DNA from 2 places in the Shewanella sp. SP2S2-6 genome. Region 2 is predicted to be linked to the other one. Evidence: riboswitches for the same ligand, from Rfam matches in the RefSeq annotation. Region 2 holds a riboswitch; the other holds the start of a gene.
What was found. A riboswitch is a leader RNA that binds a small molecule or an ion and turns the genes downstream of it on or off. The one in region 2 is predicted to bind lysine.

Region 1: it holds a riboswitch for lysine, as region 2 does, so the genes downstream of both, Q4Q57_RS17050 (Na+/H+ antiporter NhaC family protein) here and lysC (lysine-sensitive aspartokinase 3) in region 2, are expected to answer to the same signal.

Annotation. Positions count from the first base shown of each region.
Region 1 is NZ_JAUOEQ010000030.1:10,342-17,072, forward strand. It holds gene Q4Q57_RS17045 (GGDEF domain-containing protein) at 1-911, opposite strand, end outside; gene Q4Q57_RS17050 (Na+/H+ antiporter NhaC family protein) at 1,076-2,638, opposite strand; lysine riboswitch at 2,718-2,914, opposite strand; gene Q4Q57_RS17055 (electron transfer flavoprotein subunit alpha/FixB family protein) at 3,010-3,936, opposite strand; gene Q4Q57_RS17060 (electron transfer flavoprotein subunit beta/FixA family protein) at 3,937-4,686, opposite strand; gene Q4Q57_RS17065 (H-NS family nucleoid-associated regulatory protein) at 4,998-5,390, shown strand; gene Q4Q57_RS17070 (amidohydrolase family protein) at 5,605-6,731, shown strand, end outside.
Region 2 is NZ_JAUOEQ010000005.1:138,391-145,121, reverse strand. It holds gene Q4Q57_RS06135 (M14 family metallopeptidase) at 1-122, opposite strand, end outside; gene lysC (lysine-sensitive aspartokinase 3) at 124-1,479, opposite strand; lysine riboswitch at 1,630-1,804, opposite strand; gene Q4Q57_RS06125 (DUF3293 domain-containing protein) at 1,906-2,340, opposite strand; gene arcA (two-component system response regulator ArcA) at 2,929-3,645, shown strand; gene Q4Q57_RS06115 (S9 family peptidase) at 3,745-6,060, opposite strand; gene Q4Q57_RS06110 (class 1 fructose-bisphosphatase) at 6,327-6,731, shown strand, end outside.

The DNA of each region.
Region 1 (6,731 bases), on a different contig from region 2:
GCATTAGGCAATAGAATCACAAACTCTTCACCGCCATAGCGTGCAACCTTTATATTATCCTCGATTAATCTATTTAAAATGAGACCAATTTGGCTTAAACAATGATCACCAGTCAAATGTCCATAAGAGTCATTGATCATTTTAAAATGGTCAATATCGACAAGAAGTAAGCCATAGCTTTGACGAGACTCTACTGCCTGCTGGATCTCTTGTTCAAAAATCTGATTGAAACTACGCTGATTCATTAAACCCGTTAAGTCATCGGTACGAGCCAATTCGGCGAGCTTAGCCGAGTAGTTTTTTAACAAATATGCCTGATGAAACAAAGACCAATATTCCCTATGGTGCATCATAGCGATCCTATAAACAGGTACTGTAGAGGCCCATAGCAAACAGGCAATATACACATTATCACTCCCCTGTTTGGCAAAATAAGCAATCGAAATGGGCAAAATATAGCTAATGAGGTAAATGCGTAATTGCACTTTATCGATACAGAGACTCAGGCTAATAAAGGCATATAAAATGCCAAAAATAACCATAATGAAATGACCCATAGACTCAAACTCTGGATGGTAGACAATAAAAGCAGTCACTCCACTCCAAGTGGCACTATTGGCTAACAATCCCACATAAAGCCCTAAACGATTGGTATGCGGATCTTTCTTAGATTTCACATAAAAATCATATACAAAACTCAAACGAATTACGCCAGATGACGCCAAGAATGCAAAGCATACCCACATCAATTCCCAAGGAATAATATTGCCTAATAGCACATTGTAAGGAATAACAATACAGCTCCAGCAGGCAACATAAATGAGGGCACCAGTAAACATGCGCCAAGTGATATCCCGATTGAACTCAATAAGTGCATCCTGCTGGTAGTCATCATGATTTTTAGGTCGCACACTTATCCTTTACTAATCATAACCCGTTTCATTATAGATGAAAAAAGGCACAAACCTTAGCTTGTGCCTTAATGCTTATGCATTCGCAATGTTACAAAACTCTAGATTCAAAATACTGGTATTGCGCCTACATGTTTAAAATAAAAATAGTCGTAACTTACGTGTTAAACACTTTTAGACTTAATTTTCAGCACAATAACACTGAGCACAAATACTAGCGCACACGCGACTAAACCCGCAGAGACTGATTCAGTAAATCCAAGTACAACATAACCCGTTAAGCTAATAAACGCCGCAATCAGTGCATAGGGTAACTGAGTGACCACATGGTCGATATGGTGACAACTCGCGCCCGTAGACGACAAAATCGTAGTATCGGAAATCGGTGAACAGTGATCGCCAAATACCGCGCCAGCCAGCACAGAGGCAAGCATAGGCAACATCATGCCAGTGTGACTTCCCATCGCCATATCCGCAGCAATCGGTAACATAATACCGAACGTGCCCCAACTAGTACCAGTTGAGAACGCAGTAATACCCGCTAACACAAACATAAGCGCTGGCAAAAAGGCGAACGGAATATTACCCGTCGCGAGACTCGCCATAAACTTGCCGGTTTCGAGTTGACCAATCACGCCAGCGATGGTCCAAGCAAATAACAAAATATAAATAGCTGGCAGCATAGAACGGGCGCCCTGCACTATGCCTTTGACTATCAGGGATTTCTCAACGCCTTGGACTAAATTCAATATCAGCGAAATCGCTAAACCGATTAATGCACCAAAGAAAAGGGATGAACTGACATCGGTTTTCTCAAACGCTGAAATAATATTAAATTCAATCCCTTCAGCGGCAAGTACTTGAGCGCCACTGTTAATCATAAAATACAGGGTCGCAAATACCAACACAGTAATCGGCAGGAATAATCCTAAGATCTTACCGGTTTCGGCCTCAGGTAAATCCGCATTCGCCCCTGGCGGTAATCCTTTTGACTCATCGTATAAATTACCACGTTGGGCATTGAGTTCATGCTCGCGCATTGGCCCAACATCTAATCCCATAAAAACTACGAAAAGTAATAATAACAAAGAGAAGATTGCGTAGAAATTCATTGGGATCATTTGAATAAAAATACTCAAATGACCCGTATCAGCAAAACCATGGGCCGTTAATATTCCACCAATAAGCGCAATAATATAGGCGCCCCAACTTGATACAGGAGAAATAACGCACACAGGAGCGGCAGTCGAATCTAATAAATAAGCTAACTTAGCGCGGGAAATATAATAACGGTCGGTAACAGGTCTAGCGACCGAACCTACGACTAAGCTATTGAAATAGTCGTCAATAAAAACCACACACCCTAAAAACATGGTTAATAGTTTAGCGTCACGTTTATTACGTATATGTAAACGCGCCCAATCGGCAAAAGCCCGCGCGCTGCCACTGACAGTAATTAACGCTGTGATCATTCCCAGTACAATTAAGAAACCGAGAATATATAAGTTCCACGAATTAAGGCCTTCGCCCGTCCAAAAAAGTCCTTTAACGCCATTAAATACAAATTCACCCGTCGCTACAGGTGAAAATTGATTGAGCAATAAAGCACCAATTAAAATCCCTAACCCCAAAGAAAGCAGTACACGGCGAGTTAAGATCGCCAACACAATAGCCACCGCAGGCGGCAGCAAGGAAAGTGCCGAATCGGCATAATTCATAACAGTCATTGATTATTATCTTCGTTAAATACGAATGGAGGGCGACTGAACTGGTGGGGAAAGGCAATAGATACCCAAGGTCACCTGTCCTATCAGTAGCGCTCCATAGTAACTATTTCCAACATCCGTATCGGAAAATACTATGGCAGTGTTACACCTATTAAGTGCAACCCCAGCAGTTGATCGTGATAAATCGAACCACTTCGGCACCAAATCCTTTCGCAATCGATCAACGGAATCACCCTACTGATCACTACTAATATTTGGCGCGCCTCTACTTCTAAGAACGCCCGTACGCGGGCGTGAGGCACATAAAAACATAAGCGGCTTAGCAGATGCCACCGCAAAGCCACTTAATGTGACCTAGATCACAGATTAAATCAACCGAGACTTGTGATCAGCTCAGGAACCGCCTCAAATAAATCGGCAACTAAGCCATAATCGGCAACTTGGAAAATAGGCGCTTCCGCGTCTTTGTTAATAGCAACGATGACTTTCGCGTCTTTCATGCCCGCTAAATGTTGAATCGCGCCAGAAATCCCCACGGCAATATACAAGTTAGGCGCAACGATTTTACCAGTTTGGCCCACTTGTAAATCGTTAGGCACAAAGCCTGCGTCAACTGCCGCGCGTGATGCGCCAACCGCAGCACCGAGCTTGTCAGCAAGCTGCTCTAACATGCCGAAGTTTTCACCACTGCCCATACCACGGCCGCCAGAAACGATAATGCCAGCATTACCTAATTCTGGACGGGCTGATACCGTCAAGGATTGAGAAACAAACTGAGTTCTCGCTTCAAACACTTTATCGAGTGTCGTCACAGCCGCGCTGTTACCTTCTGGCGCAGCATCAAAGGCACTGGCGCGTACTGTCATCACTTTGATGGCATCATGGCTTTGCACTGTCGCTAAGGCGTTACCCGCATACACAGGGCGCACAAAGGTGTCCGCACTGACGACGGTAATGACTTCAGAGATTTGCGCAACATCTAATAATGCTGCCACACGCGGAAGCGTGTCCTTACCTAAGCTCGAAGCAGAAGCCAGAATGTGGCCATAGTTTGGCGCTAAGTCCACCAGCAATTTGGCAAAATTTTCCGCTAAATGCGCTTCATACACGCTGGCATCGGCAACGAGCACTTGGCTAACGCCTTGTAGCGCTTGTGCAGCTTGGACAACCGCACCACATTGGTGACCCGCAACCAATACGTGCACTTCATCGCCAATGGCGCGGGCGGCAGTGACGATTTTTGCCGTATCGAGTTTCAGTGCGGCATTATCATGTTCAGCTAATACTAAAATGGCCATTTAGATCACCTTCGCTTCATTTTTTAACTTTTCAACTAGCTCAGCTACCGACGCTACCATGATGCCTGCTTTACGTTCTGCTGGCGGAGTGACCTTCACAACCGTTTGGTGACTTTTTAACGTCACGCCCAAATCAGCCACGGTAAAAACTTCTAATGGCTTACGCTTGGCTTTCATAATGTTAGGCAGTGAAGCATAACGAGGTTCGTTCAAACGTAGATCGGCAGTCACAACTGCAGGTAACGGCATAAGTAAGGTTTGCATACCACCGTCAACTTCACGAGCAACTTGCACAGATTGACCTTCTAATTTGATTTCAGAAGCAAAGGTCGCCTGTGGCATATCCATCAGCGCCGCGAACATTTGACCGGTTTGATTGTTATCGCCATCGATAGATTGCTTACCAAAAATCACCAGTTCAGCTTGTTCTTTGTCTTGTACCGCTTTGAGCAATTTGGCAATAGATACTGGCACCAGTTCTTCTTCAGTATCGATATGAATCGCACGGTCTGCGCCTAATGCGAGCGCGGTACGTAATTGTTCTTGCACGGCTTTATTACCAATACTGACAACAACCACTTCAGTAGCGCTACCCGCTTCTTTTAAACGAACCGCTTCTTCTACTGCGATTTCACAAAAAGGGTTCAACGCCATTTTTAGGTTTGCAGTGTCAACACTTGTATTGTCAGCTTTGACCCTGACCTTCACATTGGCATCAACAACGCGCTTAACGGGCACCAATACTTTCATAGGGTTTCCTTCCTACACTTTCATGTACATGGACAAAACATTGGTTAATACCAATGCAGGATAGAGCAACTTTACGTCCTGTTAACGTTAACGTCAACCAAAGTCAAACGCCTGTTTGCATTTTTTAATCCTCAGCAACGGCTACTTTTTTGAACACTTATTTGAGGAAATAAGAAAAGTTCAAAATATAAATAATATTTAATTTACTTAAAACGCATAATTTTATTTGATTCGAGCTATATTAGTTTCTATCATTTAGCTGTTGTTCACCATTATCCTGTATTAAAAATTAGAGTGGGACGAAAATAGATATGAGCGAATTTTTAGAGATATTAACTCACGGCCGTCGTTTTAAAGCAGCAGTTAAAGAACTTAGCGTTGAAGAGTTACGTGATTTAGCCGACAAATTAGATAAAATTTTAGTAGAACGCGAGTCTATGGCTGAGGAAGAAGAACAAGCCATGGCAGCTCGTAATGCTAAGATTGAAGAAATCCGTCAACAAATGGAAGCCGTTGGTTTATCCATTGATGACTTAGGTGGCGTAGCTGTTAAAGCAACCGCGAAAAAACGCGCTCCTCGTCCAGCTAAATACCAAATCGAAGTTAACGGTGAAATGGTTCAGTGGACTGGCCAAGGCCGTATGCCAACCGTATTTAAGAACGAGATCAACAAAGGTCGTTCTATGGAAGATTTCTTAATCTAATCCAATTCGGTGTGGCGGTTCGAGTAACCAACACCTATTTGCATAAAAGCTCGCATTCATTGCGGGCTTTTTTATATCCATTATTGGTTGCAATCTAAAACAACAAGCGTTAATCCACGCCTCATTCCCGCTCAAATTGCGTTACAATTCAACCTTAGTATTTACATCTGCTTTCAGTTACTCTTTATTCACCCTCACCCGATTGAATAAAATAATGCAGATAAACAATAAGATAATTATAAGCTGCAGCATGATCGCTAGCTTAGTCTCACAGACCACATATGCCCAAATCAATACAGGGACAACCTCCAATAAACTCACGGCTTTTACCCATGCTGAATTAATCATTGCGCCGGGTAAGCGTTTAAGCGATGCCACTTTATTGGTTGAAAATAATCGAATTAAAGCCATTATTGAGCACGGTGACATTCCCGCTGGCGCATTTAAAATCGATTTGAGTGGTTATACTATTTACCCCGGATTTATCGATCCTTTCACCGATTATGGGATTGAGTTCGAATATCCAAAACTTGGGCTCACTCGTCCTGTCTACGATATTAAACGTATCGGCGGTAATGCAGACAATGGTGCAATTCATTCTGAAAAAGAATGGTTTAATTACGTTTATCCCAATAAAGAACGCGCTAAAGAGTGGATCAATAATGGCTTTACGAGTGTGCAAAGTAGCAAACTCGACGGAATTTTCCGAGGGACGGCTGTCAGTCTGTCATTAGCAGACAAAACCGCCAACGAAGTGATTTATCGTGCCCGCAGTCAACCTTTTATGGCATTTGATAAAGGCTCATCTGAACAAGATTATCCGTCATCATTAATGGGCAGTATTGCGCTTATTAGACAAACCTTTGCCGACGCCAATTGGTATAACCAAAATAAAAACAAATCGGCCAATGGCGCAATAAACAATCAAGTCGAATTTAATATCGCCTTTGAGCGCTTAGATAATTTAGCCGATAAGCAAATTATCTTTGAAACCAAAAATCTCAACGATCAATTGCGTGCCGCCCATTTACTCAAAGAACATAAATTGCCAGCCAACCTGCTCGGTAATGGTCAAGAATACTCGCGCATCAATGAGTTAAAGGCGCTGAACTACCCGTTAATCTTACCTTTAAACTATCCACAGGCGCCCGATGTCGGGACAGATGATGCCGATCGCGAAGTATCCCTGGCGGATTTAAGACAGTGGGAACGTGCGCCAACCAATCCAGCAGAAGTTGCCAAAGCAGGTATTCCTTTCGCACTAACACAATTTGGTATTAAGACCGATGCTTTTTGGCCGCGACTGCGCCAAGCCATTGTCCAAGGTTTGAGTGAAGATCA
Region 2 (6,731 bases):
TGAATATACACTTTGGGGCCAGTCGCCTTATCGTCGCTCGGCTTAAAATGGTAAATAGGCAAGGTAAGCGCTTGCCCTGCGGCAAGCTCGCCAATTTGCAGAGACGATGTTGTCGGCAGCATATTAAGCGCCTTCGAACAGATTTTGATGCAGCGATTTCACCACTTGCGCCGCTTCCGATTCTGCCACTAACACACACAGATTATGTGGGCTGGCGCCTTGGCAAATCATCCGCACATTGTGTGGTTCTAACACTTCAAACACACGGCGACAAATACCCGGCGTGGTCGCAATGCGGTTACCGATAATCGCCACTAAGGCTAATCCATCTTCGACGCGCACCCGGCAATGCTGTGATAATTCTTGCAACAATGCCTCACTCAACAGACCTTGACCGCTAGAATCTGAACCGGTTTTATCGAGGGTTAGAGACACGTTCACTTCTGAGGTGGTAATTAAATCCACACTGATCTTATGTCGCGCCAATGTCGCAAAGGTTTCCGCTAAAAAGCCCTGCGCATGCAACATTTGCAAGCTGTGAAGATTTAACAGGGTTTGATCGCGGCGCAAAGCCACAGCGCGGAATACGGGCGCATCTTCCACTTGATGACGGATCCAAGTCCCGCCCTTTTCAGGCTCTTTACTTGAACCAACAAACACTTGAATTTGTTGACGAACAGCAGGAAGAATGGTCGCAGGATGCAATACCTTGGCACCAAAGGTCGCCATCTCGGCGGCTTCATTAAAGCTGATCTCGGCAATCGGAAAAGCATTGGGCGCAAGACGCGGATCGGTTGTATAAATCCCCGCTACATCGGTCCAAATCTCGACCGCTGAGGCGCGTAACGCTTCGGCTAACAGGGCTGCAGAATAATCACTACCACCGCGGCCTAATGTGGTCGTTTGACCTGCTTCATCGGCACCGATAAAGCCTTGTGTGACAATCACTTGTTCCGCTAACTGTGGCTGTAGATAATCACGAGCTAAAGTCGCAATCTGCTCAACTTGGGGTTCGGCGCGGCCAAAATGGCTGTCGGTACGTAATACTCGACGCACATCGAAGGCACTAGAGTTAACACCTTTCTCGCGGATCACCGCCGAAAACAACGCCGAAGAACATTGCTCACCGAGGGACAACAACTCATCCATGGTCGCTTTGCTGCGTTGTGATGCGAGCGCGTCACTCAATACTGACATGCGACTCAATAATTTATCTAATGCGGCGGCCACATCGTTAGGGCGACCGAGCTTATCTAAAATCGCATATTGAATTTGGGCAATTTGTTTTAATCGCTGTAATCGACCATCGTCGTTAATCGATTCTTGGGTCAATTCAACTAACAGATTGGTCACGCCACTCGATGCGCTGACCACGACTAAACGGCAATGAGGATTAGCTAACACTATGTCGGCACAGCGATTCATAGCGTTATAGTCGGCGACTGAGGTGCCACCAAATTTTGCGACAACGAGGGACATTAGCGCACCTCCGTGAAACACGTAGGGCAAGAAATAAACGCAGATTGAATAAAATATTGATTAACTAACATGATCACACTCCGAACTAACTTCGTTCGAAGAGCCTGGTGCTCAATGATAACGCACCCCAAAAGAAGGGAAACAGCAATCGTCACCAGAAGCTCTCCACCAATTACAGGTGACAATCGTCAGGATTCAGCCTGAGCGACCGACATAAACATGCAACAACCATATCTATGCCTCGGCGTTAATCTCCCTCATCAGTCATCGCTGGAGTTTGTGCTCCTCTGACCGACTACCTAGTTAACGCTCCTCTTCTGTTCCTTTCCTAGGGAAAGGGACGAAAAAAGTAGCAATAAACCCCTAATGAAGTCAATGCTAATTTCATAACAAATGAATAATTTAAATAAAATATTTTGAAAACAACTAAGTGCTTAAATCGGGCAACTCGTATACCAGCTGCACATAATCACTAAATTTGCCTAAACACACTTCATCATGTCCGGCCAAAGTGCATGGCACTAAGCTCACCTCCCCTTGTTCGACCACATAAATCGCGTATTGATTAAATTTCTTCCCCAATTGCAGCGCCATCGTTCTATCGATAAACACGGCCCAGCTTTTTTCCATGTGGGATAAATCCGGCGCCGCGCCCACTAAAGCACGATAGGGACTGCCGAGTAATTCAATTTCACGGAGAAGTTGGCGATCGAGTAAACGGTTTTGACTGGGAGAAAGCAGCTTTGAAGCGGGATTATGAGCGGTAATAACAGCAAAGGAAAAATCACAGGATAATGCTTGAGTCAGCAAAAATAACGGCGCTTGGTAACATTGCCACAAATCTTGAGTCGTATTGTCCATTGGTAGTCTAATCGAAAAATGAACCCAAGCTAGTGTAGCAGAGTGATTGTAAAATCCAAAGAGGCGTGAACTGGCTCACAGGAATGGCAAATACATTAGTTATACTAATCAATAGCTAAAGTAAATATCATGGTAAAAACCCCGACTCACCTAAAATTTGTTAACATTTCATTTGTTAACAAATGACTAAAACGAGTACAATGTACGTACTGGTGAGTTGAAACAGATTGAGCAAGATGCTTATCGTTCAATACAGTTTGTTACATATATCGCTTTAAGTAACGTGAACTGACCGGGCATCTGTTTAAAATGTGTTCTACATTTGATTTGTCTTTTAAACATTTAAAAAAAACAATAGTTAAGGAACTTATTCTAACTATTGCTTATCGAAGTTGGTACTGATTACGTTTTCTCGTATTACACTTAAACGTGCACTTAATCTACATCCAGATATAGATGTCACCGTAAAGATTTTCCTTTTGAGCACAAAGCAGTTCAAGGAAGTATCAACGCTTTTATGAATATAAGAGCCCGAAGTAAGTTGCTCTTATTGGTTAGTATAAACTGATTAAAATTTAGGTAAATAATATGCAAAATCCGCACATTCTGATCGTTGAAGATGAAGCCGTTACCCGTAACACGCTGAGAAGTATTTTCGAGGCAGAAGGGTATGTGGTAACTGAGGCCAATGATGGCGCAGAAATGCATAAGGCTATGCAGGAAAACAAAATTAACTTGGTCGTTATGGACATTAACTTGCCAGGCAAGAATGGCCTGTTGTTGGCACGTGAACTACGTGAAATCAACAACATCGGTCTGATCTTCCTGACAGGTCGTGACAACGAAGTCGACAAAATCCTTGGACTTGAAATTGGCGCGGACGATTATATTACCAAGCCGTTCAACCCACGTGAATTGACGATTCGTGCTCGTAACCTTCTGACTCGCGTCAACAGCGCTGGTGCCGAAGTCGAAGAAAAGAGCTCAGTAGAATACTATCGCTTCAACGATTGGAGCTTAGAGATCAACAGCCGTTCATTAGTGAGCCCACAGGGTGAATCCTACAAACTGCCACGTAGCGAATTCCGCGCTATGCTGCACTTTGTTGAAAACCCAGGCAAAATTTTGACTCGTGCCGATCTACTGATGAAAATGACTGGCCGTGAACTTAAGCCACACGATCGTACTGTAGACGTGACTATCCGTCGTATCCGCAAGCATTTCGAAAGCTTGCCAGATACGCCAGAAATCATCGCGACTATTCACGGTGAAGGCTATCGCTTTTGCGGTAACTTAGAAGGCTAATTGCCCGCTAAGCGACACCCGCATTAGCAACAGGATTGATTCGATAAGCATCGATTCACAAAAAAAACCAGATCCTAGGATCTGGTTTTTTTATGTCTGTTACTTAGCGCTTTTCAGCTGTCTATCGAGGAAATCCGCTAATGAGCGGTATAAGTGATTACGCACTTTCTCGCCGCGCATCGAATGTTTAGATCCCGGATAGTCGATCATCTGGAATAACTTGCCTTCATCCTGCAACGCCTTATACACCCGAGTGCTGTTTTCAAACAAGACGTTATCGTCGGCCATACCGTGATACATCAACAAACCTGCGTGATAGTTTTTCACGTAAGGGAACACGCTGCTGGCTTCATAACCCTTTTCATTTGCTTCAGGATGACCTAAGTAACGCTCAGTATAATGCGTGTCATACAAGCGCCAGTCGGTCACAGGTGCGCCCGAAATCGCGGCTTTAAAGTAATCCGGCGCCTTAAATAAACTCATCAAGGCCATATAACCACCGTAACTGTGGCCGTAAATCGCCACATTATCGGCATCGACAAAGGGCAGACTCCGTAAATAATCCACCCCCACTTTTTGATCATTCACTTCAGCTTCGCCCAAATGACGGTAAATCACCTGCTCAAACCGAGTGCCTCTGTGCGCACTGCCACGGTTATCCAACTGGAATACTACATAGCCTTGCTGCACCAGATACTGGGTAAAATAGTCCTGCTCACTCCAGCTATTGGTCACTAACTGTGCGTGCGGCCCACCGTAAACCCGCACAACGACAGGGTATTTCTTGCTGACATCAAACGGCACAGGTTTGAATAAACGAGTTTGCAGCACTTGGCCATCTTCGGCTTTCAGTTCACCGAATTCAGGGATTTGCCATAGTCCCGCATAGTCATATAAAGGATGACCTTGCTTGACCGCATTTTGCTCGACCCAAGCCAGTTGCTGGCCCTCGTCACCGTGTAAACTGATTTGCGGTGGCTGAGATAAGCTGTTGAAATAATCCAGATATACGCTCTGATTATCGGCGAAAACAGGATTGTGCATCCCCGCTTGCTTGCTCACGCGCTCAACCTTGCCGCCCGCTAAAGGCACGCGATAAAGCTGTTTTTCAATTGGCGTGTCTTTACGGCCGGTGAAATACACCCAGCCTGCGGTTTCATCTATGTATTCCAACTCATCGACAGCCCACTCGCCCTTAGTCAATTGCGTTTTGAGTTTGCCTTTTAAGTCAAAAAGATATAGATGATTAAAGCCGTCACGCTCAGACGCCCAAATAAAGGCAGACTGCTGTTTTAAGAAATGCAGATCGTTATTGAGGTTTACCCAAGCATCACTGCGTTCTTTCACTAAGGTTTTTGGCTTAGTCAGTGCATCTAACGCCACTAACTGCAAATCGAGCTGATGTTGATCGCGGCTCTGCCACTGGAACGACAAGTGTTTGCTATCGGGCAACCAATCGACACGCGGCAGGTAAATGTCTTTGCTCTTGTCTTTGCTATTCTCTTCGCGCAGGCTCACCCAATTGATGGACTTATCTTTTAGCGTGACCACACCTAATGCGATGTCGACGTTGTTTTTACCTGCGGCTGGGTAACGCTGCTCGGTAAGTTCAATGCCATCGGCATAGATCTCATTGCGCGTCACTTGCTCGACCGCAGATTCGTCGATACGGGTGAAGGCGATAGCCGATTCATCGGGCGCCCACCAGTAACCGGTCATGCGATCCATTTCTTCTTGAGCGACAAACTCAGCCATGGCATTTTTAATTGCCCCGCCGCCATCGGTCGTCATAGCTTGGAGTTTTTTCGTCGTCAGATCTAACACATACAAATTTTGATCCCGCACGAAAGACACAAAATGCCCCTTGGGCGATAAGCGTGCATCTGTGGCAAACCCTTCGCCAATCAGCAATTGGGTCACGCTATTATCGACGAGGGAAAAATAATACAGATTGCCAGAGGCCGGAATTAATAGCGCTTGGCTATCATCGGCCCAGAAGTACTCCATAATGCCTTCGCCATAAATACGTTGGCGCTCGCGGCGGGCTTTTTCTTCATCGGATAATTCATTTGTCGCGAGTTTATCGGCGTTTAATAGCAGGCTCGACTCACCAGTTTTAACATCCATCTGCCAGAGATCATAAAAACTTTGATTATCTTTACGGCCAGCAAGATAGGTAACCCGCAGCCCATCGGGTGACAATTTTAAGCCACGGGGACTGGTGCCCGCTAAGGCAGGTGAGGCATTCATTCGCTCAATCGTCAGTGGCAGTTTGCCACCTTCCATTGCCAAAGCTGGGGTGGTTGTTGAAATCATAGCAGTCGAAATCATGGCCATTTGGCTCGCTATCAGTAGGGGAACGGCGCGCACCTTAAGTGAGCACGCAGGGAACCAAGTTAACCTATTTTTAATCATTATTATTCCTTGGAAACATAATCGCCTAAGATGTCAGCGATTAAAAACAAGCCGACATTGTGCCAGAGGCAAACCCTAAATAGAAATAGCATGCAATATGCCGATACAAATTAGGCCCTTGCGCCAAGCTCAATCCAAATAATCCCTAAAAGCCTTAATATTCGCTAAAAGCATCAGCAACATCGCTGAAATTGTCGACTAACTGAGTTATCATTCGCGGCAAATAACGAAATTGACCTCATTGTTGAACCTCTAAAGGACATAACATGCAGACTCTGGCCCAGCACTTGACCTCACAGGCAGTGAACGACTCCCTCTCCCAGCTAATTTTAACCTTAGCCGACACCTCAAAAGCCATTAGCCATGCCGTTCGCCACGGTGCGCTTGCAGGCGTGTTAGGCGCGACTGAGCAAGAAAACGTCCAAGGTGAGACCCAGAAAAAACTGGATATCATCACCAACGACCTGCTCAAAGATGCATTAAAAGCTGACGGTACAGTGCGCGGTTTGGCATCGGAAGAAGAAGATCATGTGGTTGAAGTCAGCCCAAATGGCCAATATCTAGTGTGTTTCGACCCGCTCGATGGCTCATCTAACATTGATATCAACTCGTTAGTCGGCACCATTTTCTCCATATTACCAGCAACAAAGGGGCCCGCCCCTGCTGGCGAG